4 regions of the Enterobacter sp. ECC_219_Taxon_10 genome follow, and region 4 is predicted to be linked to each of the others. Evidence: predicted binding sites of a transcription regulator. Region 4 holds the regulator's gene; each other region holds the start of a gene.

Evidence for each region. The regulator sigma-54, encoded in region 4, starts transcription at its own class of promoters, with help from an activator protein. The targets are predictions, from matches to a motif close to GTTGGCACANNTTTCGCTNT.
Region 1: a site for sigma-54 is predicted at 6,690-6,709, ahead of AC4ICF_RS06655 (amino acid ABC transporter substrate-binding protein). Genes of this name have one in related genera too.
Region 2: a site for sigma-54 is predicted at 4,830-4,849, ahead of hypA (hydrogenase maturation nickel metallochaperone HypA). Genes of this name have one in related genera too.
Region 3: a site for sigma-54 is predicted at 5,518-5,537, ahead of glnK (P-II family nitrogen regulator). Genes of this name have one in related genera too.

What each region holds. Positions count from the first base shown of each region.
Region 1 covers NZ_CM178005.1:1,392,830-1,400,847, forward strand. Annotated here, with positions in the region: gene leuS (leucine--tRNA ligase) at 1-1,309, opposite strand, end outside; gene AC4ICF_RS06630 (zinc ribbon-containing protein) at 1,526-2,008, shown strand; gene rihA (pyrimidine-specific ribonucleoside hydrolase RihA) at 2,155-3,096, opposite strand; gene AC4ICF_RS06640 (amino acid ABC transporter ATP-binding protein) at 3,217-3,942, opposite strand; gene gltK (glutamate/aspartate ABC transporter permease GltK) at 3,942-4,616, opposite strand; gene AC4ICF_RS06650 (amino acid ABC transporter permease) at 4,616-5,356, opposite strand; gene AC4ICF_RS06655 (amino acid ABC transporter substrate-binding protein) at 5,512-6,417, opposite strand; gene lnt (apolipoprotein N-acyltransferase) at 6,827-8,018, opposite strand, start outside.
Region 2 covers NZ_CM178005.1:3,826,706-3,834,723, forward strand. Annotated here, with positions in the region: gene hycE (formate hydrogenlyase subunit HycE) at 1-768, opposite strand, end outside; gene AC4ICF_RS18120 (respiratory chain complex I subunit 1 family protein) at 784-1,707, opposite strand; gene hycC (formate hydrogenlyase subunit 3) at 1,709-3,523, opposite strand; gene AC4ICF_RS18130 (4Fe-4S dicluster domain-containing protein) at 3,520-4,128, opposite strand; gene hycA (formate hydrogenlyase regulator HycA) at 4,202-4,666, opposite strand; gene hypA (hydrogenase maturation nickel metallochaperone HypA) at 4,878-5,228, shown strand; gene hypB (hydrogenase nickel incorporation protein HypB) at 5,232-6,095, shown strand; gene AC4ICF_RS18150 (HypC/HybG/HupF family hydrogenase formation chaperone) at 6,086-6,358, shown strand; gene hypD (hydrogenase formation protein HypD) at 6,361-7,482, shown strand; gene hypE (hydrogenase expression/formation protein HypE) at 7,479-8,018, shown strand, end outside.
Region 3 covers NZ_CM178005.1:1,122,031-1,130,048, reverse strand. Annotated here, with positions in the region: gene yczR (MocR-like transcription factor YczR) at 1-702, shown strand, start outside; gene AC4ICF_RS05245 (hypothetical protein) at 784-999, opposite strand; gene AC4ICF_RS05240 (hypothetical protein) at 996-1,247, opposite strand; RNA gene ffs (signal recognition particle sRNA small type) at 1,508-1,604, opposite strand; partial or broken gene AC4ICF_RS05230 (MGMT family protein) at 1,689-2,085, shown strand; gene AC4ICF_RS05225 (YbaY family lipoprotein) at 2,119-2,646, opposite strand; gene tesB (acyl-CoA thioesterase II) at 2,850-3,710, shown strand; gene amtB (ammonium transporter AmtB) at 3,807-5,093, opposite strand; gene glnK (P-II family nitrogen regulator) at 5,129-5,467, opposite strand; gene AC4ICF_RS05205 (SmdB family multidrug efflux ABC transporter permease/ATP-binding protein) at 5,688-7,469, opposite strand; gene AC4ICF_RS05200 (SmdA family multidrug ABC transporter permease/ATP-binding protein) at 7,462-8,018, opposite strand, start outside.
Region 4 covers NZ_CM178005.1:4,321,948-4,329,965, forward strand. Annotated here, with positions in the region: gene kdsD (arabinose-5-phosphate isomerase KdsD) at 1-486, shown strand, start outside; gene kdsC (3-deoxy-manno-octulosonate-8-phosphatase KdsC) at 501-1,067, shown strand; gene lptC (LPS export ABC transporter periplasmic protein LptC) at 1,064-1,639, shown strand; gene lptA (lipopolysaccharide ABC transporter substrate-binding protein LptA) at 1,608-2,162, shown strand; gene lptB (LPS export ABC transporter ATP-binding protein) at 2,169-2,894, shown strand; gene rpoN (RNA polymerase factor sigma-54) at 2,942-4,375, shown strand; gene hpf (ribosome hibernation promoting factor) at 4,398-4,685, shown strand; gene ptsN (PTS IIA-like nitrogen regulatory protein PtsN) at 4,768-5,259, shown strand; gene rapZ (RNase adapter RapZ) at 5,305-6,159, shown strand; gene npr (PTS phosphocarrier protein NPr) at 6,156-6,428, shown strand; gene mtgA (monofunctional biosynthetic peptidoglycan transglycosylase) at 6,467-7,192, opposite strand; gene elbB (isoprenoid biosynthesis glyoxalase ElbB) at 7,189-7,842, opposite strand.

The DNA.
Region 1 (8,018 bases), 2.0 Mb from region 4:
GGGTCACCATTGGAATCGGCGCACCCCAGTAGCGCTGACGGGAGACGCCCCAGTCGCGCAGACGGAAGTTCACTTTACGCTCGCCCACGCCCAGTGAGGCCAGCTTGTCGGCGATGGCGTTGAAGCCCTCTTCGAAGCTCAGACCGCTGAATTCGCCGGAGTTGAACAGGGTGCCTTTTTCGGTCAGCGCTTGCTCGGTCAGGTCGGGTTCAGAACCATCGGCAGCCAGAATAACGGCTTTAATCGGCAGGTTGTATTTGGTGGCAAATTCGTAGTCGCGCTGATCGTGACCCGGAACGGCCATTACCGCACCGGTACCGTACTCCATCAGCACGAAGTTTGCCGCCCAGACCGGGATCGCTTCGCCAGTAAGCGGGTGCTTAGCATAGAAGCCCGTCGCAACGCCTTTTTTCTCCATCGTCGCCATGTCGGCTTCGGCCACTTTCGTGTTGCGGCACTCGTCGATGAAGGTAGCCAGTTCCGGATTGTTCTCTGCCGCTTTCTGCGCCAGCGGGTGACCTGCGGCCACGGCCAGGTAGGTCGCGCCCATGAAGGTGTCCGGACGGGTGGTGTAGACGGTCAGGGTCTGATCGTAGTTCTCAACGTTGAAGGTAATTTCCACGCCTTCAGAACGGCCGATCCAGTTGCGCTGCATGGTCTTAACGGTGTCAGGCCAGTGGTCCAGCGTATCCAGATCGTTCAGCAGCTCATCAGCGTAAGCGGTGATTTTGATAAACCACTGCGGGATCTCTTTACGCTCAACTTTGGTGTCGCAGCGCCAGCAGCAGCCGTCAATAACCTGCTCGTTCGCCAGAACGGTTTGGTCATTCGGGCACCAGTTAACGGCAGACGTTTTCTTGTATACCAGGCCTTTTTTGTACAGCTCGGTGAAGAACTTCTGCTCCCAGCGGTAGTATTCCGGGGTACAGGTCGCCAGCTCGCGGCTCCAGTCATAACCGAAGCCCAGCATTTTGAGCTGGTTTTTCATGTACGCGATGTTGTCATACGTCCATGGTGCCGGAGCGGTATTGTTTTTAACCGCTGCGCCTTCTGCAGGCAGGCCGAACGCATCCCAGCCGATTGGCTGCAGAACGTTTTTTCCCAGCATGCGCTGGTAACGAGCGATCACATCACCGATGGTGTAGTTACGCACGTGGCCCATGTGTAGTCGACCAGAAGGATAGGGAAGCATCGACAGGCAGTAATACTTCTCTTTGCTCTCGTCTTCGGTTACTTCAAAGGTGCGCTTCTCGTCCCAGTGTTGCTGGACTTTTGATTCTATCTCTTCCGGGCGGTATTGCTCTTGCATGGCAGCCAGTGGTCCTGTGTTCAATACAGCTACAAAAATGTAGCCAATGGATGTGGTAATTCAGATCCGCATAGCATAGCCCAAACGCCCGCGTCAAAACAGCCTTTCGCGCAATTGCACTTTGCAGGAATTTACCGGGTCTGTGCTTCACCTGACAAAGCGGCGGTGAAATAAGGTCTATTATTAGAAATAGTTACTTACCCGGGAGGCAAAATGATGAACAAGGTTGCTCAATTTTACCGCGAACTGGTGGCGACACTGACGGAACGGCTGCGTAACGGTGAGCGCGATATTGACGCGCTGGTCGAACAGGCGCGTGCCCGGGTGACGCAAACGGGTGAGTTAACGCGAACCGAAGTGGAAGAGGTGACGCGCGCCGTGCGCCGCGATCTTGAGGAGTTTGCGCGTAGCTACGAAGAGAGCCAGGAAGAGGTCACGGACAGCGTCTTTATGCGGGTGATCAAAGAGAGCCTGTGGCAGGAGCTGGCGGATATTACCGATAAAACCCAACTGGAGTGGCGCGAAGTATTCCAGGATTTAAACCATCACGGCGTGTACCAGAGCGGTGAAGTCGTGGGGCTGGGGAATCTGGTGTGTGAGAAGTGCCATCACCATATTGCGGTGTATACGCCGGATGTGTTGCCGCTGTGTCCGAAGTGTGGGTACGATCAGTTCCAGCGTCGCCCGTTTGAGCCTTAGATAAAAGCGCAGGTTTGTTCCCTCTCCCGGTGGGAGAGGGCCAGGGTGAGGGCATCAGGCCGCAAAAGGTAAAAGCAAAACGGCAACCTGTTGCCGTTTTTAGTGTTTGCTCCCTCTCCCCGTGGGAGAGGGTTGGGGTGAGGGCATCAGGCCGCACTATAGTAAGCCAGTCTCTCCGCCAGCAAATCCACAAACGCCCCCCGGTCGATATCCACCATCAGGGTTGTATTCGGTTTATTCCCCGTCAGCGAATAGTAATCCACCACCGTCATCCCCTGGGTGTATTTCCCCTGCGTCTCGACGCCAACCCATCTGTGCACAGTGGTAAACATCTCAGGCTTCAGTAGCCAGGCAATGGTACACGGGTCGTGCAGCGGCGCGCCGTGGAAACCCCACTTTTCGGCTTTGTGATACTCCATAAAGAAGTCGAGCAGTTCGGCCACGGTTGTCGCGACCGTATTACCCACGGAGCGGAAACGCTCAATATCGTCCGCCATAATCTGCGCGCGGTGGGTAACGTCCAGCCCAGCCATCACAATCGGTAGGCCGGACTGGAAGACAATCTCAGCAGCTTCCGGGTCGACAAAGATGTTGAACTCCGCAGCCGGCGTCCAGTTCCCCAGCCCCATCGCGCCGCCCATAATCACAATACGGGCGATTTTACCGTGCAGTTCCGGGTGGCTGTTTAGCAGCAGCGCAACGTTGGTTTGCGGTCCGGTGGCTACCAGCGTCACGGGATCCGCGCTTTCGCGCAGCACCTTCGCCATCAGCTCCACGGCGGTGCAGTTTTGCGGCGCAAAGCCCGGCTCCGGCAGTACCGGACCGTCCAGGCCGCTTTCCCCATGAACGTTGTCGGCAATGATCAGCTCGCGCATCAGCGGCTTCACGGCCCCGCCGGCGACAGGAATATCGGTGCGTTTGAGCAGCGTCAGCATGCGCAGCACGTTGCGCAGGGTTTTATCAGGCGTTTGGTTTCCAGCGGACGAGGTGACCGCTTTTACATCGAGTTCAGGGGAGGCAAGTGCAAGGACGAGCGCGATCGCGTCATCATGACCCGGATCGCAATCGAGAATAATTGGCTGTGCCATAGCGTTCTCCATACGTAGCGTTATTTTGTGACAAGGTTAACGCTGCAATGTGACGCCGACGAGAGGAACTGAGTGAAAGCGTGAAGCAGTGCGCAATCCGCAGATTGCGCACCGAGAAGATTAGTGCAGGATTTTCGCGAGGAAATCTTTGGCGCGTTCGGATTTCGGGTTGGCGAAGAACTCTTCTTTCGGTGAGTCTTCGACAATTTTCCCTTCGTCCATAAAGATCACGCGGTTGGCCACTTTACGGGCGAAGCCCATTTCGTGCGTCACCACCATCATGGTCATCCCTTCGTGCGCAAGCTCGACCATCACGTCCAGCACTTCGTTGATCATTTCAGGATCGAGCGCCGACGTGGGCTCATCGAACAGCATGGCCACCGGATCCATACACAGCGCGCGCGCGATCGCCACACGCTGCTGCTGGCCGCCGGAAAGCTGCGCCGGGAACTTATCGGCATGCGCAGAAAGCCCCACACGCTCCAGGAGCTTCAGCCCTTTCTCTCGCGACGCTTTTTTATCACGCTTAAGCACTTTTACCTGCGCCAGCGTCAGGTTCTCAATAATGGAGAGGTGAGGGAACAGCTCAAAATGCTGGAACACCATGCCAACGTGAGAGCGAAGCTGGGCGAGGTTGGTTTTCTTATCGTTCACTTTGGTGCCGTTCACAACAATTTCGCCCTGCTGCACAGGCTCCAGACCATTAACCGTTTTGATCAGCGTGGACTTACCGGAACCGGACGGCCCGCACACCACCACCACGTCGCCTTTTTTGACTTCGGTGGAGCAGTCGGTCAGCACCTGAAAGTGCCCATACCATTTAGAAACATTTTTCAGGGAAATCATTATACCGTCCTTTTCTTCAGCCAGCTGACCAACAGCGACGCGCTTAAACTAATCACAAAATAGACCGCACCCGCGAAGAGCACCATCTCGACCTGCGTACCATCACGTTCACCGATGGTCGACGCGGTACGGAAAAAGTCCGCCAGGCTCAGAACATAAACCAGAGAGGTATCCTGGAACAGCACGATACCCTGGGTCAGCAGGAGCGGAACCATGGCGCGAAACGCCTGCGGCAGAATGATGAGCTGCATGGACTGCCAGTGCGTCATTCCCAGTGCCAGCGCGGCGCTGGACTGCCCGCGGGAGATACTCTGGATACCCGCGCGGATAATCTCTGAATAATAAGCGGCCTCAAACATTGAGAACGCCACCATAGCGGAGATCAGGCGGATATCAGTTTTCGGCGACAGCCCCAGCACGTTCTGTAAGAAGCCGGGGACGATCAGATAAAACCACAGCAGCACCATCACCAGCGGAATAGAGCGGAACACGTTAACGTAGGCGGTCGCAAACCAGGCGAGCGGCTTAAAGCTCGACAGTCGCATGACGGCCAGCAGGGTGCCCCAGACGATACCCACGATGATGGCGATCGCGGTGATCTTTAAGGTAATTACCAGACCATCGAGCAGGTAGGGCATGGATGGAACAATAGAACTCCAGTCAAATTCGTACATTATTTGCCCCCCAGATTGCCCGGCAGGCGTACTTTGCGTTCAACCAGGTTCATCACCAGCATGATGAAAGCGTTAATCAGAACATAGGCGAGCGTGATCGCGGTGAAGGATTCCCACGCGTGAGCGGAGTAATCCAGCAGCTTGCCCGCCTGTGCAGCCATATCCACCAGGCCGATGGTTGAGGCGATGGCCGAGTTTTTCACCAGGTTCATCATCTCAGAGGTCATCGGTGGAACGATAACGCGGTAGGCGTTAGGCAGCAGCACATAGCGGTAGGTTTGTGGCAGGGTCAGGCCCATGGCCAGGCCCGCATTTTTTTGTCCGCGCGGCAATGACTGAATGGCGGCACGCACCTGCTCGCAAACGCGCGCAGCGGTAAACAGCCCCAGACACATCATGGAGGAGACAAAGAACTGCACATTCGGATCCAGTTCCGACTTGAACCACATGCCAATATTTTCCGGCAGCAGTTCCGGGATGACCAGATACCAGGTGAAGAACTGCACGATGAGCGGAACGTTACGGAACAGTTCCACATACAGTGTGCCAATGGTTGAAAGGAAACGGTTAGGGACGGTGCGCAGAATACCGAACAGCGAACCGACAAGAAACGCGATGATCCACGCCGTTATCGATAATGCCACGGTAACCTGAAAGCCGCTCCACAGCCAGCCAAGATAGGTGGTGTTGCCGAACGGGGCTTGTTGCAGGAATATGCCCCAGTTCCAGTCTATTGACATAATAAACTCCAGAAAAAAGAGGGTAGCAGCGCTACCCTCGAAGATTGGTGAGAAGCTCATTTTTCGCGCTGAGTGGGGAACGACCACTCAACGTATAGTCTGTCCATGCTTCCCGACAATCGAGAGGGCAGGAGATCCCGCCCCTGTTGTTCTAATTAGTTAAGAGCCTTGTCATTTGGAGATTTGAACAGCGCTTTCATGTCGTCAGAGAGTTCAAAATTCATGTTCAGGTTTTTTGGTGGAATCGGGTTCTTGAACCACTTGTCGAACCATTTTTCCGCTTCGCCGGAGGTCTGAACCTGAGCGATGGTGTCATCGATCAGCTTTTTGAACTGCGGATCGTCTTTACGCAGCATACAGCCGTAGGCTTCTTTGGACTGCGCGGTACCGACGATATCCCAGTTGTCTGGTTTCTTCGCCTTCGCACGTTCGCCCGCCAGCAGGGCGTCATCCATCATAAACGCGACGGCACGGCCGCTTTCCAGGGTACGGAAAGAGTCGCCATGGTCTTTCGCGCTGATGATGCGCATGTCCATTTTCTTCTCGTCGTTCAGCTTGTGCAGCAGGACTTCAGAAGTGGTACCGGAGGTCACAACGACCGCTTTGCCTTTCAGGTCAGCAAAATCTTTGATCGCTCCGCCTTTTTTGGTCAGCAGACGGGTACCCACGACAAAGATGGTGTCAGAGAAGGCCGCCTGCTTCTGGCGTTCGAGGTTGTTGGTGGTAGAGCCACACTCGAAGTCAAAGGTGCCGTTTTGCAGCAGTGGAATACGGTTCTGTGAAGTGATTGGGATCAGCTTCACCTGCAGATCAGGTTTGTTCAGCTTTTTCTTCACAGCTTCAACGATGGCGTTGGAGTAATCCTGTGAATAGCCCACGACTTTTTGCGTGTTGTCGTAGTAAGAGAACGGGACGGAAGATTCACGGTGGCCGACCACGATGACGCCGTTTTTGGCAATCTTGTCGAGAGTGCTGCCTGCTGCCGGAGCGTCTTCAGCGTGAACCACGCCTGCGGACATTCCCATAACCAGCATTGCTGTGGCCAGTTTACGTAATTGCATACCCAACTCCTTTCTTATCAGCGCCAGTGACGCATTGATACCCATTGTGATGTTGTTATATCTCGCGCGATGCGAGTGCAGTGTTATGCAAGCTTGTTAACATTTAGTCTGGCTTAATGTAAAGATTTTGCTGCGTTATTGTTTATTTTTGCGAAGCGCGCCGCACCATTCAGAGGCAATAATCTCCCGTTGCACCGTTTCGGTGCTACCGATGATCTACGCTGGTGCGACAAGGTTACACGTTAAGCCAAACTGCGTTTGCGTGAATAAATAAAGCAATAGGCGTGCCAGATTTGAATTCCACCCTCACCCTGGAAGGGAGAGGGGAAAAGGCGGAGCTGGATAGTGAAAATGTGCAGAGAACAGTTCCCTCTCCCCTATGGGGAGAGGGCTAGGGTGAGGGGTGAGATTACTTACGACGCTGACGCAGGCTCATCAGCACGGCGCCAAAGCCGAACAGCGCGGTCAAAATCCACAGCGGCCAGTTGCCGGTGCGGGCGTACGGCGTAAGTCCCGTGGTTGGCGTGACGTTAGTGGTCAGCACCTCACGGGTAAACTGCGGGATCATGGCCTGGATTTCACCCTGCGGACCAATCACGGCGGTGATGCCGTTGTTGGTGCTGCGCAGCAGCGGACGCGCCAGCTCCAGGGAACGCATGCGCGCCATCTGGAAGTGCTGCCACGGGCCGATAGATTTACCAAACCAGGCATCGTTGGAGATGGTCAGCAGATAGTCGGTATCCGGACGGAAGTTATCCCGCACCTGCTCGCCGAGGATGATTTCGTAGCAGATGGCCGCCGTAAGAGCCAGACCGTGCGCATGCAGCTGGGGCTGAACGTACGGGCCGCGGCTGAAGGAGGACATCGGCAGGTCAAAGAACGGTGCCAGCGGGCGCAAAATCGACTCCAGCGGGACAAATTCACCAAACGGCACCAGGTGGTTCTTGTTGTACCGGTCAGTAGAGTGATAGCTGTACTCGCTATCTTTCCCAAGCGTAATGATAGTGTTGTAGGTGTCGTAGCGGTTCTGCTGATTCAGCCGCGCATCGACAATGCCGGTAATCAGCGTGCTGCCGCGCGCTACCAGCAGGTCGTTCATCATGTTCAGGAACGGCTGCTGGTTGATTTCCAGATCGGGAATGGCAGACTCTGGCCAGATAATCAGCTGCGATTTACCCATCACCTCTTCGGTGGCGTTGGCGTAGATCTTCAGGGTGTTCAGCAGCTCTTTTTCGTCCCACTTCATGGACTGCGGGATATTCCCCTGCACCATGGAAACCTGCATGGTGCGCTCAGGCTCAGGCGTGAACCACTGGATATAGCGCAGCGGGAAGGGCAGGGCGAACAGCACCAGCGCCACAGCCAGCGGTTTCCAGCAGCGCTGGACCAGCGCCAGGACCAGCAGGCCGCTCACCACCATCAGCAGGAAGTTAATGGCTTCAACGCCCATTACCGGCGCCAGACCTTTCAGCGGGCCGTCAATTTGGCTGTAGCCGAACTGTAGCCACGGGAAACCGGTCAGCACCCAGCCACGCAGGAACTCGGTAATCTGCCAGACTACCGGCGCGGCAATGGCGACGCGCAGCCAGGTGGTTTTAGGC
Region 2 (8,018 bases), 500 kb from region 4:
CACCGATGTGGTATAGGCAGTGCTGTGGGCAAAGCCGCAGATGCCGCACACGCGGTCAGAGAGGAACGTCACTTCGTTATAGCCCATGCGGGTTTCCGCCAGCTTTTCCATGCCGCGATGGACGTAGAACAGGCGGTAGTCGGCGTCGATGATGTTCTCGCCGTCGACGAACAGGCGGAAGTGGCCCGGTTCGTCGGAGGTGACGTGTAGCGGGCCGATCGGCACCACGTTGTTCTTCTTGCTGCCGAGCTCGTTAATGAACTCGTAGGTTTCGCTGTCGGTGGTCGGCGCCGGGCGCTGGCGGTAGTCCATGCTGTCTTTGCGCAGCGGGTAGAGTTCGTCCGGCCAGTCGTCCGGCAGCACCAGGCGGCGCTCGTCCGGCAGGCCGACCGGCACCAGGCCGTACATGTCGCGCACCTCGCGTTCGCCCCAGACGGCGGCAGGCACGCGCGGCGTGACAGACGGGTATTCCGGCTTATTCGGGTCGACTTCGACGCGCACGGTGAGCCAGCACTTCTCGCCCTGCTCCATCGACATCACGTAGTACACCGCATAGTTGCCGCACAGCTGGCGTTCGTCGTTACCGAACAGCACCGACAGCCAGCCGCCCTGACGGTAGTAAAGAAACTCCACCACTTCCGGCAGGTAGTTCACCTTCACGGTGACCGTTACCTGGTCTTTAGTTTGCCAGGACTCCTCCAGCACCACGCCGGGGAAAGCCTGATGCAACGCGGCGAGATACTGCTGACCTTTCTTTTCTTCAGACATAAAAATTCTCTTTAATCACGCCACCAGCAAGGAGACGAACGCTAAAAATGCAAAACCAAAACCGGCCCAGGTGATGCGTGACGTTTCGACAAAACGCAGGCGCGCCATGCTGTTTTCAAACAGGGCAATCACCAGCACGCCGACCAGCAGCTTGAGGGCGGCAATCACGACTGCCAGCACCAGACCACCCGCGGTGAAGTGCGTCATTTGTCCCCACGGGAAGAAGACGCCGACAAACATCTGCAGCACCACCAGTTGCTTGAGGCTGATGCCCCACTTCAGCACCGCGAAGCCGTATCCGCTGTACTCGGTAAGCGGACCTTCCTGCAGCTCCTGCTCGGCTTCCGCCAGATCGAACGGCAGTTTGCCCATCTCAATAAACGTGGCGAACGCGCAGGCACAGAGCGCCAGCACCAGCGGAATGGAGCGGGCCACCGGCCAGTGATAAACGGTGTCGGTGATAAAGCTGATATGGGTGGAACCGGCCACCTGCGCGGCGACCCACAGCCCCAGCAGCAGGATCGGCTCCACCAGCACGCCGAGCATCGCCTCGCGGCTGGCGCCGATGCCGGTAAACGGGCTTCCGGTGTCCAGGCCCGCAATCGCAAAGAAGAAACGGGCGATGGCGAAGAGGTAAATCAGCGTGATCAGATCGCCGAGCGCCGGCAGCGGCGACGCCACCGTCACCACCGGCAGAGCGGTGGCGATGGTCAGCATCACGCCAACCATCACGAACGGCGTCAGGCGGAAGACCCAGCCTGCGGCGTCCGGGGCCATGCTCTGACGAGAAAGCAGCTTGAAGAGATCGCGGTACTCCTGGAGCACCCCAGGCCCTCGGCGGTTGTGCATCCGGGCGCGCGCCACGCGAGTGATGCCCGACAGCAGCGGCGCGGCGGCGAACAGCACCAGCGCCTGAAGAATTGCCAGTAACAGACTCATGTCAGGCTCCTCGTGAAATCACAATAACCACCAGCACCGCCAGCTCGATGACCGCCAGACGGCGGAACAGCGCGGGTGCGGCAGCGCTCTGCCAGCCCGGTACCCAGCCCACCGGGTTCAGCCAGCGGCGCAGCTTCAGCACGGCGGCGAAGTTTTCCTTCACCGGCATGGCGAAACCGTGGGCGGTGATGACCATCGACTGCTCGTGTTCGTAGCCGCAGGCCCACGCCGCGCCGCGCGAGCGGGAGGCGAGTCGGTCGCGTTTAAAGAACAGCATCAGCACGAATGGCAGCAGCGGTGCGGCAACCAGCAGCAGCGCCATCATCGGCTGGGATACGACGGTATGCGCCGTGGTCAGCGGCAGCGGAACGGCGTTGCCCAGCAGCGGCAGTAGCCACGGCGCGGCAACCCCGCCCGCAATGCAGCACAGCGCCAGCGCGACCACGCTGGCACACATAAGTACCGGTGCGCAGCAGGCGTTTTCAGCTTCACGGGTGCGCGGCGCGCCGAGGAAGGTCACGCCGTAAACCTTCGCCATGCACATCACCGCCAGCGCCCCGGTAATCGCCAGCCCGACTGCCAGTAGCGGGCCTAACAGGCGCGCGATAAAGAGATCGCTCTGACCGAGCGCGAAGAAGGACTGGTAGATCACCCACTCCCCGGCAAAGCCGTTCAGCGGCGGCAGCGCAGCCATCGCCATCAGCCCCACCAGCATGGCGAGTGAAATCACCGGCATCTTTTTGCCGATGCCGCCGAGCTTTTCGATATCCCGATGGCCGGTGCGGAACCAGACGCTACCCGCCCCGAGGAAGAGGGTGCTTTTAAACAGGCTGTGGTTGACGAGGTGATACAGGCCGCCGATAAACCCGGCAGCAATCAGCGCCGGCTGGTTAAGCGCCAGCCCGGCGACGCCCGCGCCCATACCGAGCAGGATGATGCCGATGTTTTCAAGGGTGTGGTACGCCAGCAGGCGCTGAATGTTGTGCTCCATCAGGGCGTACAACCCGCCAACGAACGCGGTGACCATGCCCGCAATCAGCAGCATCACGCCCCACCACAGCGGCGGCTGACCGCCGGTCAGCGTGAGGGTCAGGATACCGAACAGCCCCACCTTCATCACCACTGTGGAGAACAGCGCGGCAGCCGGCGCCGGGGCATTCGCATGCGCCTGCGGCACCCAGCCGTGCAGCGGGATAATCCCGGCCAGCAGGCCAAAGCCGACTACGCCAAGCAGCCAGACGTCGTTGCCCAGCGTCTGGCCGTTAAGCGCGGAAAAGTCCAGGGTGCCGAAACGCTGCCACACCAACCAGCAGGCCAGCGCCAGCAGCAGCGTCCCGAGGCGACCGAGCGCAAACCACAGCTTGCCGGAGGCGCTGCAGCCCGTCAGGAACACGCCGCACAGGGCCATGATCTCCGCCATCACCACCAGCGCACCGAGGTTGCTGGCGATAACCGTGCAGACCGCCGTGGCCATCAGCAGGTTCACCAGCAGGCCGTTGGCTTTGACCTGCTGATGACGGTGCCAGTCAATATTGAAAAGGCTGATAAACAGCCCGCACAGGCCAAAGGTCACCAGCCAGATGGCGTTTAGCGGTGTAATCGCCACGGTGTGGCGAATCAGCGGCATAAGTGTTTCCACGGATTGTCCGCCGAGCAGAACCACGCCGCCAGCGGCCAGCGTCATCAGGCTGCCGACCGCCCCGCCGATACCGGCTATCCAGCCGCTCAGGGTTTTATGGAAAGAGAACACCAGCGCCAGCACGGCGGCAGCGGCAAAGTACGCCACGGCGCTGTTAATCATAAATATCGCGTTCATTTCGCCCCCTCGTTAAGCGACTGCAGAAGCGAAAGATCGCCGACGTCGGTATTAATGGTCAGCTCGCGCTTGCGCCTGCTGGTGCGGGCGATGTCGCGGATGTTGACCAGGATCAGCGCTTTGGTCGGGCAGGTCCGCACGCAGGCCGGGCCCTGTTCGTCAAAGCTGCACAGGTCGCACTTCACCGCGATAGCGCGGATGCCGGGCACCCAGTCCAGCAGCGTGCTCACCTTCGCCGGAGCGGGTGGCGCAGGCAGCGCTTTCGGGGTATTGGCGTTCGCCGGGATATGCAGCGGGCGGCTGCCGGAAAATTCAATGGCGCCGAACGGGCAGGCGATGCCGCACAGCTTGCAGCTGACGCACAGGCTTTCGTTCAGTTGGACCGCGCCATCGACGCGGGTGATGGCGTTAACCGGGCACACGCCCGCACACGGGGCATCTTCACAGTGGTGGCAGAGCTGCGGGGCAGACTCTTTTTCATTACGCATGACGCGCAGGCGCGGCATGGACTGCAGCCCGTGCAGGCGGTGCGTTTCCGAGCACGCCGCCTCACAGGTTCGACAGCCAATACAGACCGTCGAGTCAGCAATTACAAAACGGTTCACCGGGCAATCCTCAGGTGATGGTCATTTTTGACGACGAAAAACTGTCTCATCGACACTTTTCGACACACGGTTATCAGGCAGGGTTAGCGGGAATCTTTCCCGCGACCAGCTGTTTCAGGTCGACCGGCAAGTCGTGTTCAACCGCGGCGTAGAGACCGTTGTAAACCGGCGCGATTTTCTCCAGATAGTGCTCAAGCACCTGCTGGCGATCGCGGTTGCTGACGTAGCCGTCGACCATGCCGTCGGCCATCAGCTGGGCCTGCGCAATACACTGTTTTTCACCCTCTTTGTTCTCGACGTAGTACTCGATGGTGTGGCTGTTAAAGCTGTCTGCCAGGGTGACAAAAACCGTGAAATGGCCGAAGAGGACAAATCGCATATCGCCCTGCGCCGCACAGCTCATCGCGTGATGCAGACGCGCTTTTGACAGGGTGATCCCCTGAACCAGAGAGTTGCAGTAGAGGTGCCACTGATCCTGAAGCTGCTGGTGGCGCTGCGCGATGTAATCCGCTTTTTCGCTGATTTCCCAAATAGTCATAAAAGGTATCCGGTTAATGGAGATAGCGGCTGTTAAGCAGATTCCGTGCCAGTTTTTAATTAATTGATTTACAATGCCTTTATCAAAAAATTCACTGTCAACGCTGCGATGTCGACGTGTCATTTCGACAGCGTTGACATCGTCACGCCTTAACAAAAATCAAGCTGGCACCGTTATTGCATTCAATGGCGCAATTCATTGAGGAGGCGTCATGCACGAAATCACCCTCTGCCAGCGTGCTCTGGAGCTTATCGAACAGCAGGCAGTGCAAAACCGCGCGAAACGCGTCACCGGCGTCTGGCTGAAGGTCGGGGCGTTTTCCTGCGTCGAGACCAGCGCCCTGGCCTTCTGCTTTGAGCTGGTGTGCCGCGGCACGCTGGCGGAAGGCTGCGCGCTGCATATTGAAGAGCAGCAGGCGGAGTGCTGGTGCGAGCAGTGCCAGCAGTACGTCACCCTGCTGTCATCGAAGGTTCAGCGCTGCCCGCAGTGCCAGAGCGCCGGGCTGCGCATCGTGGCGGATGACGGCATGCAGATCCAACGCCTCGAAATTGAGAAGGAGTAAAGTATGTGTAGTACCTGCGGTTGCGCCGAAGGCAACCTGTATATAGAAGGGGATGAACACCGCCCCCACTCCGCGTTTCGCTCCGCGCCCTTTTCCCCCGCCCCGCGTCCTGCGGCGGCCCTGACCGGGATCACCTTTGCACCGCAGCGCTCCGACGCGGGCGACCTGCATTACGGCCACGGCGAAGCGGGCACCCACGCGCCGGGCATGAGCCAGCGCCAGATGCTGGAGGTGGAGCTCGACGTGCTGGACAAAAATAACCAGATCGCCGCCCGCAACCGCGCCCGCTTCGCCGCCCGCAAACAGCTGGTGCTGAACCTGGTCTCCAGCCCCGGTTCCGGCAAAACCACCCTGCTTACCGAAACCCTGAAGTGTCTGAATGAACGCGTCTCCTGCGCGGTGATCGAAGGCGACCAGCAAACCGTTAACGACGCGGCGCGCATTCGTGAAACCGGCACGCCCGCGATCCAGGTCAACACCGGTAAAGGCTGCCACCTGGACGCGCAGATGATTGCCGACGCCGCCCCGCGCCTGCCGCTGGCAGATAACGGCATCCTGTTTATTGAAAACGTCGGCAACCTGGTGTGCCCGGCGAGCTTCGATCTGGGTGAACGACACAAGGTGGCGGTGCTTTCGGTGACCGAAGGCGAAGACAAGCCGCTGAAGTATCCGCACATGTTCGCCGCCGCCTCCATCATGCTGCTGAACAAAGTCGACCTGCTGCCGTACCTGAATTTTGACGTTGATAAGTGCATGGCGTATGCCCGCGAGGTGAACCCGGACATTCACATCCTGCTGGTTTCCGCCACGCGCGGCGACGGGATGGACGCCTGGCTGGACTGGCTGGAGAGCGAACGATGTGCATAGGCGTACCCGGACAAATCCACTCCATTGACGGCAATCAGGCCAAAGTCGAGGTTTGCGGCATCCTACGCGACGTCGACCTGACGCTGGTGGGCAGCACCGATGAAAGCGGCGCCTCGCGTCTCGGCCAGTGGGTGCTGGTCCACGTAGGCTTTGCGATGAGCGTGATTAACGAAGCAGAAGCCCGCGACACGCTCGACGCGCTGCAAAACATGTTTGACGTGGAGCCGGACGTGGGCGCGCTCCTGTACGGCGAGGAAAGGTAATCATGCGTTACGTTGATGAATACCGCGCGCCGGAGCAGGTGATGCAGCTTATCGGGCATCTGAAAACGCGCGCGGCGCTGCTGGACTACACGAAAGAAAAGCCGCTTCGGATCATGGAGGTGTGCGGCGGACATACGCACGCCATCTTCAAATTTGGCCTCGACCAGCTGCTGCCGGAGAACATCGAGTTTATTCACGGCCCTGGCTGCCCGGTGTGCGTGCTGCCGATGGGGCGCATCGACAGCTGCATTGAAATTGCCGGCCAGCCCGACGTTACTTTCTGCACCTTTGGCGACGCGATGCGCGTGCCGGGGAAAAACGGCTCGCTACTGCAGGCGAAAGCGCGCGGGGCGGACGTGCGGATCGTTTACTCACCGATGGATGCCCTGACGCTGGCGATGGATAACCCTGAGCGCAAGGTCGTCTTTTTCGGGCTGGGTTTTGAGACCACCATGCCCGCTACGGCCATCACGCTGCAGCAGGCGAAAGCGCGCGGCGTCGGTAACTTTTTCTTTTTCTGCCAGCACATTACGCTCATTCCCACGCTGCGCAGCCTGCTGGAAGAGCCGGACAACGGCATCGACGCGTTTCTGGCACCGGGCCACGTCAGCATGGTGATTGGCACAGACGCCTACGGTTTTATCGCTGAACAGTACAATCGTCCGTTAGTGGTCGCTGGTTTCGAACCGCTTGATCTACTGCAAGGTGTGACCATGCTGGTTGAGCAGAAAATAGCGGCCCTGAGCGCGGTGGAAAATCAGTATCGCCGCGTGGTGCCCGATGCGGGAAATGAACGGGCGCAGCAGGCTATAGCCGACGTGTTTAGCGTCGAGGGCGACAGCGAGTGGCGCGGGCTGGGGCTGATTGCCGAATCCGGCGTGCGCCTGACGCCTGCCTATCGCGCATTCGATGCCGAAGCGCACTTCCGCCCACAGCCACAGCAGGTGTGCGACGATCCCCGCGCCCGCTGCGGCGAGGTGCTTACCGGCAAATGCAAACCTCATCACTGCCCGTTATTTGGCAACACCTGTAACCCGCAAACCGCGTTTGGCGCGCTGATGGTCTCCTCCGAAGGAGCCTGCGCCGCGTGGTATCAGTATCGCAACCAGGAGTGTGAAGCATGAACACGGTGGAAATGGCGCACGGAAGTGGTGGACAGGCGATGCAGCAGCTGATTAACCGGCTGTTCATGGAGGCCTTCAATAACCCCTGGCTTGCCGAGCAGGAGGATCAGGCGCGCATTGACCTCGCGTCCCTCACCGCACAGGGCGATCGGCTGGCGTTCTCCACCGACAGCTACGTGATTGACCCGCTGTTCTTCCCGGGCGGCGATATCGGCAAGCTCGCCGTCTGCGGCACGGCCAACGACGTAGCGGTCAGCGGCGCCATTCCGCGCTACCTCTCCTGCGGATTTATTCTCGAAGAAGGGTTACCGATGGAAACGCTCACGGCGGTGGTGAACAGCATGGCGCACACCGCGCGCGAGGCGGGGATCGCTATCGTCACCGGGGACACCAAAGTGGTCCAGCGCGGTGCGGCCGATAAGCTCTTCATCAACACCGCCGGCATGGGGGCGATCCCCGCAGACGTTCACTGGGGCGCGCAGCGGCTTAGCGTCGGCGACGTGCTGATCGTGACCGGCACGCTGGGCTGCCACGGG
Region 3 (8,018 bases), 1.7 Mb from region 4:
GCCTATCTGATGCCAGACTTTCACAACCCAACCGGGCGATGTATGGATATCGCCACCCGTCAGGCTATCGCCGATATTGCTGCCCAAACCCGCACGGCGCTGGTCGTGGATGAAACGATGGTCGATCTCTGGTTTGATTCGCCTCCGCCACCACCGCTGGCATCGTTTAACCCGCAGGCCAACGTAATTACGTTAGGCTCTACCGGAAAAAGCTTCTGGGGCGGGCTGCGTCTTGGCTGGATCCGCGCCTCCTCGCGCACCATCGCCACCCTTACCCAGACGCGCGATACGTTGGATCTAGGCTCGCCGCTGCTGGAGCAGCTGGCGACGCTGTGGCTTATCGACAACAGCGAACGTTTTCTTCCCGCTCGCCGCAAGATGCTGGCAGAACGCCGCGATCGCTGCAGTGACCTGCTGCGAGAACATTTCCCGGAGTGGAAGTTCCATGAGGCGGAAGGCGGGCTCTCTTACTGGATTGAGCTTCCAGGCATGATGGGGACACAGCTTGCCGCACGGGCAGAAATCATCGGGATTAACCTGGGAACCGGGACGCGGTTTGGCTTATCGGGGGCGTTTGATCGCTTTTTACGTATGCCCTTTTCGCTGGAGCCAGCAGAGCTGGAAGCGGCGTTACTGCGGATTAAACCATTATGGATCGCGCTAAATTCAAATACGCCAGCAGTCAAACGCACCCTGGTTTAATATTCAAATTTTGAACTGGATCATAAAATAAAAACTGCTGACTGTAATATATGCAGTCAGCAGTTTTCACTGGTCAGTGATTTAGTGTTGAGGAGGAATCGGGAAGCCTTTCAATGAAATAACGAAGTTATCACCGTCTTTCTTTATTTTTGCACCGGTATCACACCAGTCAGACGCAATACGAAAGAACTCATCGCTTCCAACATTCCAGCCAAGACGTACATGCTTCACGTAGCCTGAACGCAACAGATCGCAGGCCTCGTTGTAGTCACTGGCAGTTGACAGTTGTTGTTTCATTTTCTCTTCTTCAGAAGTTTACGTAGGGCCTTGATTTCTTTAGGAGTAAAAGGAGAAACACTCTCTTCTTCCGTATGCTGATTATCAATATCCTCTTCCGATACTCCCGCCTCTTCTACTGCTTCAAACGCCAGCAGCAGCAGTTTCTCTGTGGTCACGCTTAAATTCTCGTTATTTACTTCAGCATAGTGGCGGAGTCTTTCTTTTAGCGCTTCGTCAATTTTAACATTTAAAACTGCAGTAGCCATGTTTGTCACTTCCCTTCGGAATAAGTACTTTATTTAATACACGAAGTTATCACTGTTATCCAGTTCTATATTTTTTTGAGTTTTGACGAAAAATAGACGTCCAATTATAAAATGCCAGTCTATTATTACAGGTTTATGACAATAATATTTCAAAGCAATGAAATATATATTACATGGTATAGGCATTATATTTTTGTGGAATAAAGGCTAAAAAGAGACGGAAACAGGAAAGATCGGATGAGGCCGCAAATGGGTGGGGGCCCTGCCAGCTACATCCCGGCACCCACGTCGTCTGCCCTGGCTGCTTCCTTCCGGACCTGACCTGGTGAACAGAGTAGCGTTGCGGGAGAACCAACAGAGCCCCCATTGAGAGCGTTGATAACCAACGCGCTGGCGCATTATCCCTGCGCAAAGCCTCAATTGCAAGCGACCACAAACCGGATGCTGGTTTCTTGCGCAAACAGACGCAGCAAACACGACGATCTTCGTTTACCATGACGGTCCAGACAACCCTACAGGTGAAGGTATGGACGAACACGACTCCTTTCCACAGCGCGTATGGCAAATCGTGGCCTCGATTCCGGAAGGCTACGTCACCACTTACGGTGATGTCGCACGGCTGGCCGGTTCTCCCCGCGCGGCGCGACAGGTTGGAGGCGTTCTGAAGCGGCTGCCGGAAGGGAGTACGCTGCCCTGGCACAGGGTGGTGAACCGTCATGGCGCCATCTCGTTAACCGGGCCGGATCTCCAGCGTCAGCGTCAGGCATTACTTTCAGAGGGTGTGCAGGTGTCAGGAGCAGGACAGATTGATCTACAGAAGTACCGCTGGGTGTATTAAACCCTCCCCCGAAGGAGAGGGTAATAGCAACAATTACATCTGAGTCGGTGGGGTTGGCAGGGACGGCTGATTGGTCTGTGGAGCAACCGGGACTTCGGTTTGCTGCACCGGTACCAGATTCAGGTCAATTTTGGTTCCACCGTGATTAATCGCTTCCTGAACCGTATCGGTGATAAAGACAAGCTTGCCGTTGATGGTTACCGCTGCGCTCAGCAGGATACGGGCATTCGGCTGCACGTCTGACGGGTTATACGGCAACACGAAGCTAAACGGAGCCTGCTTACCTTCAGTACGGACCGCACGCTGGGCCAGAACTTTCGACGGTGCGTCGGCCAGGGAAGCATCAGACAGCGTTACCGTTAATACCGCATCCGGCGGCAGCGCGACTCTCTGTTTAATCCAGATTGTACCGGAAACGTTAGGCTGCTGAATGGATTGCTGTGAAAGGGTATTAATCCCGTTCGGATCTGCAGCTGGCACCGGCACCTGGGCGCTCTTACCGGCACAGGCGGACAACGCCACCGCAATAGCTACACCACTTAGCATGGGCACGAGTTTCATTGAAGTCTCCTTATCATCAATGCACCAGCGGGATCGATCCCATCCGATGTCGTTTCAATCACATAACGTATTTAAGTGTGGCACAGATCACCGATTAATGCCTAAAAACGTGCCGACATTCAGATTATTCTACCCATCGGACCACTTTCATTTCTGCGTTATACTCTGCCTATCTTTCGCTACGGCGTTTACTGAGGACAACTATGAGTCAGGCACTGAACAATCTGCTGACATTACTGAATCTGGAAAAAATTGAGGAAGGACTCTTTCGCGGACAGAGCGAAGACCTGGGCTTACGTCAAGTGTTCGGCGGGCAAGTCGTCGGACAAGCATTGTACGCTGCAAAGGAGACTGTCCCGGCAGACCGTCTGGTGCACTCATTCCACAGCTATTTCTTACGCCCTGGCGACAGCGCTAAACCGATCGTGTATGACGTTGAAGTTCTGCGAGACGGCAACAGCTTCAGCGCACGCCGCGTAGCGGCCGTTCAGAACGGTAAGCCGATCTTTTATATGACCGCCTCTTTCCAGGCACCGGAGCCGGGGTATGAGCATCAGAAAGTGATGCCGCCAGCACCGTCGCCTGACGAACTTAAGTCAGAGACCGATATCGCCCGCGCGCTGGCGCATCTGCTTCCGCCGCAGGTCAAAGAGAAGTTTCTCTGCGATAAGCCGCTGGAGATCCGCCCGGTTGAGTTCCATAACCCAATGAAAGGCCATACCGCCGAGCCGAAACGCCAGGTCTGGATCCGCGCCAACGGCACCGTGCCGGAAGATTTCCGCGTGCATCAGTATCTGCTGGGCTACGCGTCAGACTTCAACTTCCTGCCGGTTGCGCTACAGCCGCACGGCGTTGGCTTCCTTGAAAAAGGGATGCAGGTCGCGACCATCGATCACTCCATGTGGTTCCACCGTCCGTTCAATATGAACGAGTGGCTGCTTTACAGCGTGGAGAGTACCTCAGCATCGAGCGCTCGCGGGTTTGTGCGTGGAGAGTTTTATACTCAGGACGGCGTGCTGGTCGCTTCTACGGTGCAGGAAGGGGTAATGCGTAATCGCGGTTGATGTTGTGCGGCCTGATGCCCTCACCCTGCCCCTCTCCCACAGGGAGAGGGAATACACACTAAAAACGGTAACCAAAGGTTACCGTTTTTCTGTTTATCAGGCGTTATACGCATTCTCGCCGTGGCTGTTGACGTCCAGACCTTCGCGCTCCTGCTCTTCTGGTACGCGCAGACCAACCGTCATATCCGCCAGCTTATAGCCGATGAAAGCGACAACGGCAGACCACACCACGGTGATAGCAATACTTTCCAGCTGCACCAGCACCTGATGAACCATCGTCACGCCTTCAGCGTAGCCCACGCCACCGAGCGATTTCGCGGCAAAGATACCGGTCATGATACAGCCGACGATGCCGCACACGCCGTGCACGCCAAACACATCGCATGGGTCGTCAACGCGCAGCACACGTTTCAGTGCGGTGACGCCCCACAGACCCGCAAGGCCCGCGACCAGACCCACCAGCAGCGCACCGCCTACGCCGACATAACCACACGCAGGGGTGATACCAACCAGACCGGCAATCGCACCTGAACAGGCACCCAGCAGGGAAGGTTTACCGCGTACCGCCCACTCGCCGAATACCCAGGAGAGAATCGCACCCGCCGTGGCCACAACGGTGTTCACGAAGGCCAGCGCGGCGATTTCGTTTGCTGCACTGGCGGAACCGGCGTTGAAGCCAAACCAACCAAAGTAAAGGATAGCCGTACCGGTAAACACCATCGGCAGATTGTGCGGTTTGAACGCCTCTTTACCGAAGCCCACGCGTTTGCCAATCAGGTACGCCCCCACCAGACCCGCTACCGCGGCGTTGATGTGAACAACGGTACCGCCCGCGAAGTCCAGCGCGCCGTGCGTTGCCAGCAGACCACCGCCCCAGACCATGTGCGCAATCGGCACATAGGAGAGGGTCAGCCAGACCACCACAAAGATCAGGACGGCAGAGAAACGAATGCGCTCCGCCAGCGCGCCAACGATCAGCCCGACGGTAATGCAGGCGAACGAGCCCTGGAACGCAACGTGAATATACTGATAGAAACTGCCCATCAGCGCGGTCAACTCAATATTTTTCAGCATCACCCAGTCGAAGTTACCAAAGAAGGCGTTGCCGGTGCCGAAGGCCAGCGAGTAGCCGTAAACCACCCACAGCACGCAGACCAGCGCGAACGTCACGGCAACCTGCGTCAGCATGGAGAGAACGTTTTTGCCGCGGATCAGGCCGCCGTAGAACAGCGCAATGCCCGGGATAGACATGAACAGTACCAGCGCGGTGCTGATCATCATAAAGGCGTTATCGGCCTTGTCAGCCACGGCAGGGGCAGCCAGCGCCAGGCCCGGCAGCAGTGCCAGCGAACCCAGACCCGTTTTAAGTGTTGCTATCTTCATTTTCTCGATCCCTATCACTGTGTGCCAGGCGTTATTTACAGTGCCGCTTCGTCAGATTCGCCGGTACGAATGCGAATGACGCGCTGCAGTTCGGCAACGAAAATTTTGCCGTCGCCAATTTTGCCGGTGTAGGCCGCTTTGCTAATCACATCAATCACTTCATCAAGCTGATCGTCAGCAATCGCGACATCAATTTTTACTTTTGGCAGAAAGTTAACGCTGTATTCCGCCCCGCGGTAAAGCTCGGCATGACCCTTCTGACGACCAAAGCCTTTCACTTCGGTGACAGTCAGTCCCTGAATACCCATTGAAGACAACGCTTCACGCACGTCTTCGAGTTTGAATGGTTTGATTACCACCGTAACCAGCTTCATAGATCCCCTCCAGTCAGAATTCGGTAATGGCCGCAGCTCACGCAGAAGGTATTGCAAGGGGTGTGCCAGAAATGAAAACGAGGGGGAAAAGCGGTGCGACGAGCGTTACGCCGTCTTCATTAACGAACCGGCGAAAAAAAACGCACCATGTCGGTGCACGGTGCGTTTCAGTATTGCACCAACAGGAATGACTGTTAGCGCGTTGCTTTGTTTTGGTGCATCAGGCGCTGAGCGACTCTTCCTCACGCACGCTGGCGGCCAGCTCTTCGCCCGCAAGCTGAAGCTGGTACATCTGCCAGTAGCGTCCTTTAGCTTCCAGCAGTTCACGGTGCGTGCCGCGTTCCACGGCTTGTCCCCGGTGCAGCACCAGAATGGTATCGGCATCGACAATGGTGGAAAGGCGGTGGGCAATCACCACCAGAGTCGTATGATCGCGCACGGCGGCCAGCGCCTGCTGGATGGCCTGCTCAGTGCCGGAGTCAATGCTGGCCGTCGCTTCATCCAGAATCAGCACCTGCGGGGTTTCGATCAGCACCCGCGCCAGCGCGAGAAGCTGCTTTTGCCCCACGGAGAGGTTGTTCCCCTGCTCGCCCAGCTTCGTATTGATCCCATCGCTAAACCCACGCGCCAGTTCTGCCAGCTGCACTTTTTCCAGCACGTCCCAGACCTGCTCCTGGGTATAGTCCCGCCCCAGGGTCACGTTAGCGTAGAAGGTATCGGCCAGAACGACCGGATCCTGCTGCACCATCGCGACGCCTTTACGCAACACGTTGTGGCTGAGAGACGCGAGCGGGCGTCCGTCGAGGCGAATTTCGCCTTGCATGACCGGGTAGTAGCCCATCAACAGGCTGGCAAGCGTGCTCTTGCCGCTGCCCGTATGCCCTACCAGCGCAACAAAACCGCGCGACGGAACATCCAACGTAATGTCCTGCAACACCAGCCGGTCTTCGCGATAGGCAAACGAGACGTTATCAAAGGCAATATCCCCGCTTTGCAGAGGTCGCTCATCATTGCCGTAGGCCTGGCGCGGTCTGTCCATCAGCTCAAACACGCGCTCACCGGCGACGACCGCCTGCTGCAGCATCGATTGCTGGGTAGTGAGCTCGATCAGCGGCTCGTTAAGACGTCCGAGATAGCTAATAAAGGCGTACAGCACGCCGACTTCGATCGTACCGCTTGAGCTCAGCCCAAAGAGCATCAGCAGCCCGCAAAGCACCAGCGCAGAGAAAAGGCTGAGCAGCGGACGGAGCAGGAAACCGTCCAGGCGCAGCGTCTGCATACGCGCCATGTAGTGCGAACGGCTGGCTTCCCCCATCCTCTCGCCAAAGCGGGCCTGCTGGCGGAACTGCTGGATGACGCTCATGCCGTTAATCACTTCGTTGAAACCATCGTTGATGTCGGCCAGATAGGCGCGAACCCGGCGCACAATCGGCGTGCTGTATCGCTGGTAGATCACCATCACGATCAGCACCGCCGGGAAGATGGTAATCGCCACCAGCGCCATGCGCCAGTCGAGGCTGAACATCGCCACCAGCATCGCGCCAATCAGCGCCGCGCTGCGTAACACCGTCGCGACCACGGTGACGTACAGATCGCGGATCACCTCGGTATCGTTGGTCACGCGCGAAATCACCTGCCCGACCGGCTGGATATCAAACTCACTGAGCGGCTGGCGCAGCGCCGCGTCCATCACATCCGTGCGCAGCTGCTGAACGACGCCCACGGCGGCACGGTTGAACAGCAGCGACTGAGCATAGTGCAGCCCTGCCGCCGCCAGCTGCAGGCCAACGTAGGCCACGCCTAAGCCCGCTACCAGACCCAGCGGGAGATAGCTTTTGGCGACCATGTTGTCGATAAAATAGCTGATGAGCAGCGGGCCGCTCACCTCAGCAATCGCCGCAATCCAGAGTAAAAGCACGGCCACGGAGAGCGGTTTACGCCACGGCGAGCCGTAAGCCAGCAGACGTTTGAGCGTCGGCCACATCGTTCCGAGCTTACGCATTGGCGGCCTCCTCATCCTGTTCCGGCGCATCGTCCAGCGCCGCCTCAAGCTGTTGATAGCGATACATATCGCGATACCAGCCCGGCTGTTCGACAAGGGCTTCATGCTGCCCACGCTGGGCAATGTGCCCGTGCTGTAAGACCAGAATTTCGCTGGCTTCAGTGAGCGCTGACAAACGGTGGGCGCAAATAATCACCGTGCGGCCGTCGCCCCACTGGCGCAGGTTATGCAGAATCTGATGCTCGGTACGACCGTCCACGGCGGAAAGCGCATCGTCCAGGATCAAGATTTCAGCATTCAGCAGCAGCGCGCGGGCAATGGAGATACGCTGCTTTTGCCCGCCGGAGAGCATGACGCCACGTTCCCCGACTTCCGTTTCATAGCCCTGCGGCAGGCGCAAAATATCGTCATGTACGCTGGCTAAGCGCGCCACGTGTTCGATCTCTTCCTGCGTCGCCGACGGATGACCAAGAGCAATGTTATTCGCCACGGTGTCCGAAAATAAAAACGGCGTCTGGCTGACGACCGCCAGGCGTCCACGCCACTCGT
Region 4 (8,018 bases):
CTGGTCATGGGCGATGCCCTTGCCGTGGCGCTGCTCGAAGCCCGCGGTTTTACGCCGGAAGATTTCGCGCTTTCCCACCCGGGCGGCGCGCTGGGGCGCAAGCTGCTGCTGCGGGTAAACGATATTATGCACACCGGGGATGAGATCCCTCACGTCAGTAAAGAAGCCTCCCTGCGTGATGCGCTGTTGGAAATCACCCGCAAGAATCTGGGTATGACGGTCGTGTGCGACGATCTGATGAAAATTCAGGGGATCTTCACCGATGGCGACCTGCGTCGCGTGTTCGACATGGGTGTAGATGTCCGCACGCTTGGCATTGCCGACGTGATGACGCCCGGCGGCATCCGCGTGCGTCCGGGAACGTTAGCCGTGGATGTGCTGAACCTGATGCAGTCCCGCCATATCACCTCCGTTATGGTTGCCGATGGCGACCAGTTGCTGGGTGTGGTACATATGCATGATCTGCTGCGCGCTGGCGTAGTGTAATAAAGGATAAGACAATGAATAATGCGGGTGCATCCCTTGCAACCTGTTATGGTCCGGTCAGTACCCAGATGATGGCAAAGGCGGAAAACATTCGTCTGCTCATTCTGGATGTGGATGGCGTACTTTCCGATGGCCTGATTTACATGGGCAATAATGGTGAAGAGCTGAAAGCGTTTAACGTTCGCGACGGCTACGGTATCCGCTGTGCGCTCACTTCGGGTATCGAGGTTGCTATCATCACCGGACGAAAAGCTAAACTGGTAGAAGACCGCTGTGAAACCTTAGGGATTACCCATCTTTACCAGGGTCAATCCGATAAGATGGCAGCGTTCAACGATTTACTGGGTAAACTGGCTATCGCACCGGAGAACGTGGCTTACGTCGGGGACGATCTGATTGACTGGCCGGTGATGGCTAAAGTCGGTCTCAGCATCGCGGTTGCTGATGCTCACCCGTTACTGATCCCGCGCGCTGACTACGTTACCTGCATCAACGGTGGCCGGGGTGCCGTCCGTGAAGTCTGCGATCTGCTTCTGCTGGCGCAGGGCAAGCTTGATGAAGCCAAAGGGCAATCGATATGAGTAAAACCAGACGTTGGGTTATCATTCTGCTTTCGCTTGTCGCACTGGTATTGATTGGCGTGAACCTTGCCGATCGCGACGACACGCAAACGGAAGTGGTCAACAATAACGATCCAACCTATAAAAGCGATCACAGCGACACCGTGGTCTATAGCCCGGAAGGTGCGCTGAACTATCGCCTGATTGCCCAGCATGTTGAATACTTTTCCGATGACGGCGTTTCGTGGTTTACCCAACCTGTCATGACCACATTCGATAAAGACAAAGTGCCGACGTGGTCAATTAAGTCAGATCGGGCCAAACTGACAAATGATCGTATGCTTTATCTGTATGGCCACGTTGAAGTCAACGCCCTGACCGCTGACTCGCAACTGCGAAAAATTACGACGGATAATGCCCAGATCAACCTGGTAACCCAGGACGTGACGTCGCAGGATCTGGTCACACTGTATGGCACAACATTTAATTCCAGCGGTTTAAGAATGCGCGGGAACTTACGCAGCAAGAACGCCGAGCTGATTGAAAAGGTTAGAACCTCCTATGAAATTCAAAACAAACAAACTCAGCCTTAAAGTAATTATCGCCAGCGCGATGCTGGCGGCCAGTCTCCCCGCGCTTGCTGTAACGGGCGATACCGACCAGCCGATCCATATCGAGTCCGACACCCAGTCTCTCGATATGCAGGGTAACGTCGTTACCTTCACGGGTAACGTCGTCATGACGCAGGGCACCATCAAAATTAATGCCGATAAGGTGGTCGTTACCCGTCCGGGCGGCGAGCAGGGCAAAGAGATCATTGATGGCTACGGCAACCCGGCCACCTTCTACCAGATGCAGGACAACGGCAAGCCGGTGAAGGGCCACGCCTCGCATATGCACTATGAGCTGGCGAAGGATCTGGTCATCCTGACCGGAAACGCCTATCTGGAACAGCTGGACAGCAATATTACCGGTGACCAGATTACCTATCTGGTTAAAGAGCAAAAAATGCAGGCCTCCAGCGAGAAAGGCAAACGCGTAACCACCGTGCTGGTTCCGTCGCAGCTGCAGGACAAAGGCAAGGGCCAGGCCCCGGCACAGAAGAAGAGTAACTAATTCGCTATGGCAACATTAACTGCAAAAAATCTCGCGAAGGCTTACAAAGGCCGCCGTGTCGTAGAAGATGTCAGTCTGACCGTCAACTCCGGCGAAATTGTGGGCCTGCTTGGCCCGAACGGTGCGGGTAAAACCACCACCTTCTACATGGTGGTTGGTATTGTGCCGCGCGATGCCGGCAACATTATTATTGACGATGAAGACATCAGCCTGCTGCCGCTGCACGCGCGCGCGCGCCGTGGCATCGGCTATCTGCCGCAGGAAGCCTCTATTTTCCGTCGTCTGAGCGTCTTTGATAACCTGATGGCGGTCTTGCAAATTCGCGACGACCTGACCAACGAACAGCGTCAGGATCGCGCCAACGAGCTGATGGAAGAGTTTCACATCGAGCACCTGCGCGACAGCCTGGGCCAGGCATTGTCCGGGGGGGAACGCCGTCGTGTTGAGATTGCGCGCGCGCTGGCCGCCAATCCGAAGTTTATCCTTCTGGATGAACCATTTGCGGGCGTTGACCCAATCTCCGTTATCGACATTAAACGCATTATCGAGCATCTGCGTGACAGCGGGCTTGGCGTGCTGATCACCGACCACAACGTTCGTGAAACGCTGGCGGTATGTGAACGCGCATATATCGTGAGCCAGGGCAATCTGATCGCCCACGGTACGCCGCAGCAGATCCTCGAAGACGATCATGTTAAGCGCGTCTATCTTGGGGAAGACTTCAGACTCTGATAGGGTAGAGGTAACGTAACGCCGAACCGGAGAAAAATGCTCTGAACATGAAGCAAGGTTTGCAATTAAGGCTCAGCCAACAGCTGGCGATGACGCCGCAGCTACAGCAAGCAATTCGCCTGTTGCAGCTGTCCACGTTAGAACTTCAGCAGGAGCTCCAGCAGGCGCTGGACAGCAATCCCCTGCTGGAGCAAGCCGATCTTCATGACGAGGTAGATACCCAGCAGTCACAGGATACAGAAGCGCTCGACACCGCGGATGCCCTCGAACAAAAAGAGATGCCGGACGAGCTTCCGCTGGATGCCAGCTGGGATGAAATCTATACCGCCGGCACCCCTTCCGGCACGCGTGCAGACTACCAGGACGACGAGCTACCGGTCTACCAGGGCGAAACCACCCAGTCGCTGCAGGATTACCTGATGTGGCAGGTAGAGCTTACCCCCTTCTCCGATACCGACCGCGCCATTGCCACGTCGATTGTCGACGCCGTTGATGACACCGGTTATTTGACCGTCACGCTGGACGACATTCTGGAAAGCATGGGCGATGAAGAGATTGAGATTGAGGAGATTGAAGCGGTACTGAAACGCATTCAGCGCTTCGATCCGGTCGGGGTGGCCGCGAAAGACCTGCGCGACTGTCTGCTGATCCAGCTTTCTCAGTTCAGCAAAGAGACGCCGTGGCTCGACGAAGCGCGCTTAATCATCGGCGATCATCTGGATCTTCTGGCTAACCACGATTTCCGCACCCTGATGCGCGTGACGCGCCTGAAGGAAGAGGTGCTGAAAGAGGCGGTAAATCTGATCCAGTCTCTCGATCCGCGTCCCGGTCAGTCGATCCAGACCAGCGAACCCGAGTACGTTATCCCGGACGTGCTGGTCAGAAAACACAATGACCGCTGGGTCGTTGAACTGAACTCTGACAGCATCCCTCGCCTGCAAATCAACCAGCAGTACGCCTCTATGTGTACCAGCGCGCGCAACGACTCCGACAATCAATATATTCGCAGCAATCTTCAGGAAGCGCGATGGTTGATCAAGAGCCTGGAGAGCCGGAATGATACCCTGCTGCGCGTGAGCCGCTGCATCGTCGAACAGCAGCAGGCATTCTTTGAGCAGGGCGAAGAGTATATGAAACCGATGGTACTGGCGGATATCGCCCAGGCCGTCGAGATGCATGAATCCACCATTTCCCGCGTCACCACGCAGAAGTATCTGCACAGTCCGCGCGGTATTTTTGAGCTTAAGTATTTCTTCTCCAGCCATGTGAACACCGAGGGCGGCGGCGAAGCGTCATCAACGGCGATTCGCGCACTGGTGAAGAAGTTGATCGCCGCGGAGAACCCCGCGAAGCCACTAAGTGACAGTAAGTTGACCACCATGCTGTCCGATCAGGGTATTATGGTGGCACGTCGTACTGTTGCGAAGTATCGAGAGTCTTTATCCATTCCGCCGTCTAACCAGCGTAAACAGCTGGTCTGACACAACCGATAAGGAAGACACTATGCAGCTCAATATCACAGGACACAACGTCGAGATTACTGAGGCCTTACGTGACTTCGTGAACGCTAAGTTCGCGAAACTTGAACAGTATTTCGAAAGGATCAACCAGGTCTACATTGTGTTAAAAGTGGAGAAAGTGACTCATATCTCGGATGCGACCCTGCATGTAAACGGGGGTGAGCTCCATGCCAGTGCGGAAGGGCAGGACATGTACGCGGCTATCGACGGCTTGATTGACAAGCTTGCGCGACAGCTCAATAAACATAAAGATAAACTGAAACAACACTAATTGTCCGGGCAGTTAACGGGTGCAGGACGGCCTGTTGTGAAACACAACAGGCCATTTGTACAGTTAGCGCTTAGGTGAAATTATGATAAACAACGATTCCGCTCTTCAACTGAGCAATGTCCTTAACCAGGAATGTACCCGCAGTGCCGTTCACTGCCAGAGCAAAAAACGTGCGCTGGAGATCATCAGTGAATTGGCTGCAAAACAGCTGGGCCTGCCGCCGCAGGTGGTGTTCGAAGCGATTCTGACCCGTGAAAAGATGGGCAGTACCGGTATCGGCAACGGTATCGCGATCCCGCACGGCAAGCTGGAAGAGGACACCCTGCGTGCCGTCGGTGTGTTTGTGCAGCTGGAAACGCCAATCGCTTTTGACGCCATTGATAACCAGCCCGTCGATCTCCTCTTCGCGCTGCTGGTGCCTGCCGACCAGACCAAGACCCATCTGCATACGCTTTCGCTGGTTGCTAAACGTCTGGCGGATAAAACCATCTGCCGTCGACTGCGCTCGGCCCAAAGTGATGAAGAGCTTTATCAAATTATCACTGAAGCAGAAGGCAATCAGGATGACGCATAACCAGGTGATGGCCTTCACATCTGTTGTCCTGAGGAGAAACGGAACATGGTGCTGATGATTGTCAGCGGTCGTTCAGGGTCGGGAAAATCCGTTGCCCTGCGTGCGCTGGAAGACATGGGTTTTTACTGCGTCGATAACCTGCCGGTCGTGTTATTGCCCGATCTGGCACGCACGCTAGCGGAGAGACAAACCTCCGCCGCCGTCAGTATCGACGTGCGTAACATGCCCGAATCCCCGGAGATCTTCGAACAGGCAATGAGTAACCTGCCTGACGCGTTCTCGCCTCAGCTGCTGTTCCTTGATGCCGACCGCAATACCCTGATCCGCCGCTACAGTGATACCCGTCGTTTGCACCCGCTATCCAGCAAGAATCTCTCGCTGGAGAGCGCAATCGATGAAGAGAGCGATCTGCTGGAGCCGCTGCGCTCCCGAGCCGATCTGATAGTCGACACCTCAGAGATGTCCGTTCACGAGCTGGCGGAAATGCTGCGTACCCGCCTGCTGGGCAAACGCGAGCGTGAACTGACGATGGTGTTCGAATCCTTCGGCTTTAAGCACGGTATTCCGATTGATGCGGACTATGTTTTCGACGTGCGCTTCCTGCCGAACCCGCACTGGGATCCCAAACTGCGTCCAATGACCGGCCTGGATAAACCCGTCGCGGCGTTCCTCGACCGGCACACAGAAGTTCACAATTTTATCTACCAGACGCGAAGCTACCTTGAGCTATGGTTACCTATGCTGGAGACAAACAATCGTAGCTACCTGACAGTGGCGATTGGCTGTACCGGCGGTAAACATCGTTCGGTCTACATCGCCGAACAGCTGGCCGACTATTTCCGCTCGCGCGGTAAGAACGTTCAGTCCCGTCATCGCACGCTGGAAAAACGTAAAACATGACCGTAAAACAAACCGTTGAGATCACCAATAAGCTGGGCATGCATGCGCGCCCGGCGATGAAGCTGTTTGAGCTGATGCAGGGTTTCGATGCAGAAGTGCTGCTGCGTAATGACGAAGGCACCGAAGCGGAAGCCAACAGCGTGATTGCGCTGCTGATGCTGGACTCCGCCAAAGGGCGTCAGATTGAGGTAGAAGCCACCGGGCCTCAGGAAAAGGAAGCCCTGGCGGCGGTAATTGCGCTGTTTAACGCCGGGTTCGACGAAGACTAACGTTCCCCCCTCGGCGGGTGGCGCTGCGCTTACCCGCCCTACATAAGATTATTACGCTGCATAAACCCCTCTCCGCCCAGCTGATTCATCTGGCGCATGATCCACGCCTGACGGCTTCGCACGTACCCTGACGGGGCGCTGGCCTTAAAGCGGATAGGATTAGGCAGTACAGCCGCGAGCAGCGCCGCCTCCGACATGCTCAGCCTGCTGGCTGGTTTATTAAAATAGCGTTGTGATGCAGCTTCGACACCAAATACCCCCTCGCCAAACTCGGCGATATTTAGATAAACGGTTAGAATGCGCTTTTTGCTCCAGACCGTTTCCATTCCCAGGGTGAGCCCCGCTTCCAGCCCTTTTCGCACCCAGCTTCGGCCATCCCACAGGAACAGGTTTTTTGCCGTCTGCTGCGACAGCGTTGATGCACCGCGCACGCGGTTTTCATGACGTTCATTGTGGGCCAGCGCCTTTTCAATCGCGGCCACATCGAACCCCCAGTGCTCCGGGAATTTCTGATCTTCCGCCGCGATAACCGCCAGCCCCATGAACGGAGAGATGTCCTCCAAGCTCACCCAGTCAGAATGGGCAACATAGCCGAAATCACCGGAGAACCACGCGCTAAGCTGGCGCTCAACCATGACCGCTGAAAACGGTACCGGCAAAATGCTGAACACGACCAGCCCGCCTCCCCAGAACACCGCCAGCACGAGAAAGGTGCGTAGAAGAAGGCGTTTCACCCATGCGCCTGCGGAAAACTGACGCCTCATTCTGTCAGCACCAGCACCCGGGCTACCAGCTTTTCAATGCCCACGGCGGCTTCCGCAATATTCTGCGCCAGCATATACGCGGGCGTGGTGACGACCTTGTTGTCTTCATCCACCACAATGTCATCGACCGGGCACGGAACGTGTTCGCCTCCCATTTCCTCGACGATCTCTGCGGTATCAATATCTGTTCCGATCGTCAGCCGTAGCGGGAAATCGAAAATGTTTGGCAGCATGGCCGGTGCGATACAAATAAAGCCCAGCGGCTTGCCCGCCTCATGCATCGCCAGCGTCAGCGCTTTTAAATCAGGGTCCACCCTGCACGCGGCGCCTTCGGCGGCAAAGGTGCTGAGGTTTTTCGCGGCGCCGAAGCCGCCCGGAACAATGAGTGCATCCAGCTCAGCGGCCTCTGCCTGCGCCAGCGGATGAATCTCTCCCCGGGCAATACGCGCGGCTTCAATCAGCACGTTGCGCGTTTCAGCCATCGGCTCACCGGTCAGATGGTTAATCACATCTGCCTGATTTTTATCTGGCGCGAAACAAATAACCTCTGCTCCCTGTTTAGCCAGGGCCAGCAGCGTGATTACGGCTTCATGTATTTCTGAACCATCAAAAACACCGCATCCGCTGAGGACGACACCAATTTTTTTCATCTTGACGATCCTTCTTTGCAACTCGCTGAAGCGCATTAATAATTTTGATTAAAACGCTATGCTTCACACATTTCACTGATTCATGTAACAAACCATTTAAGATTTGCTATCTTATCTGCGTGCGGCCTAAATTTTTCCGGCGGCGCCCATTCGAAAATTACTTTAAAAAACAGGCG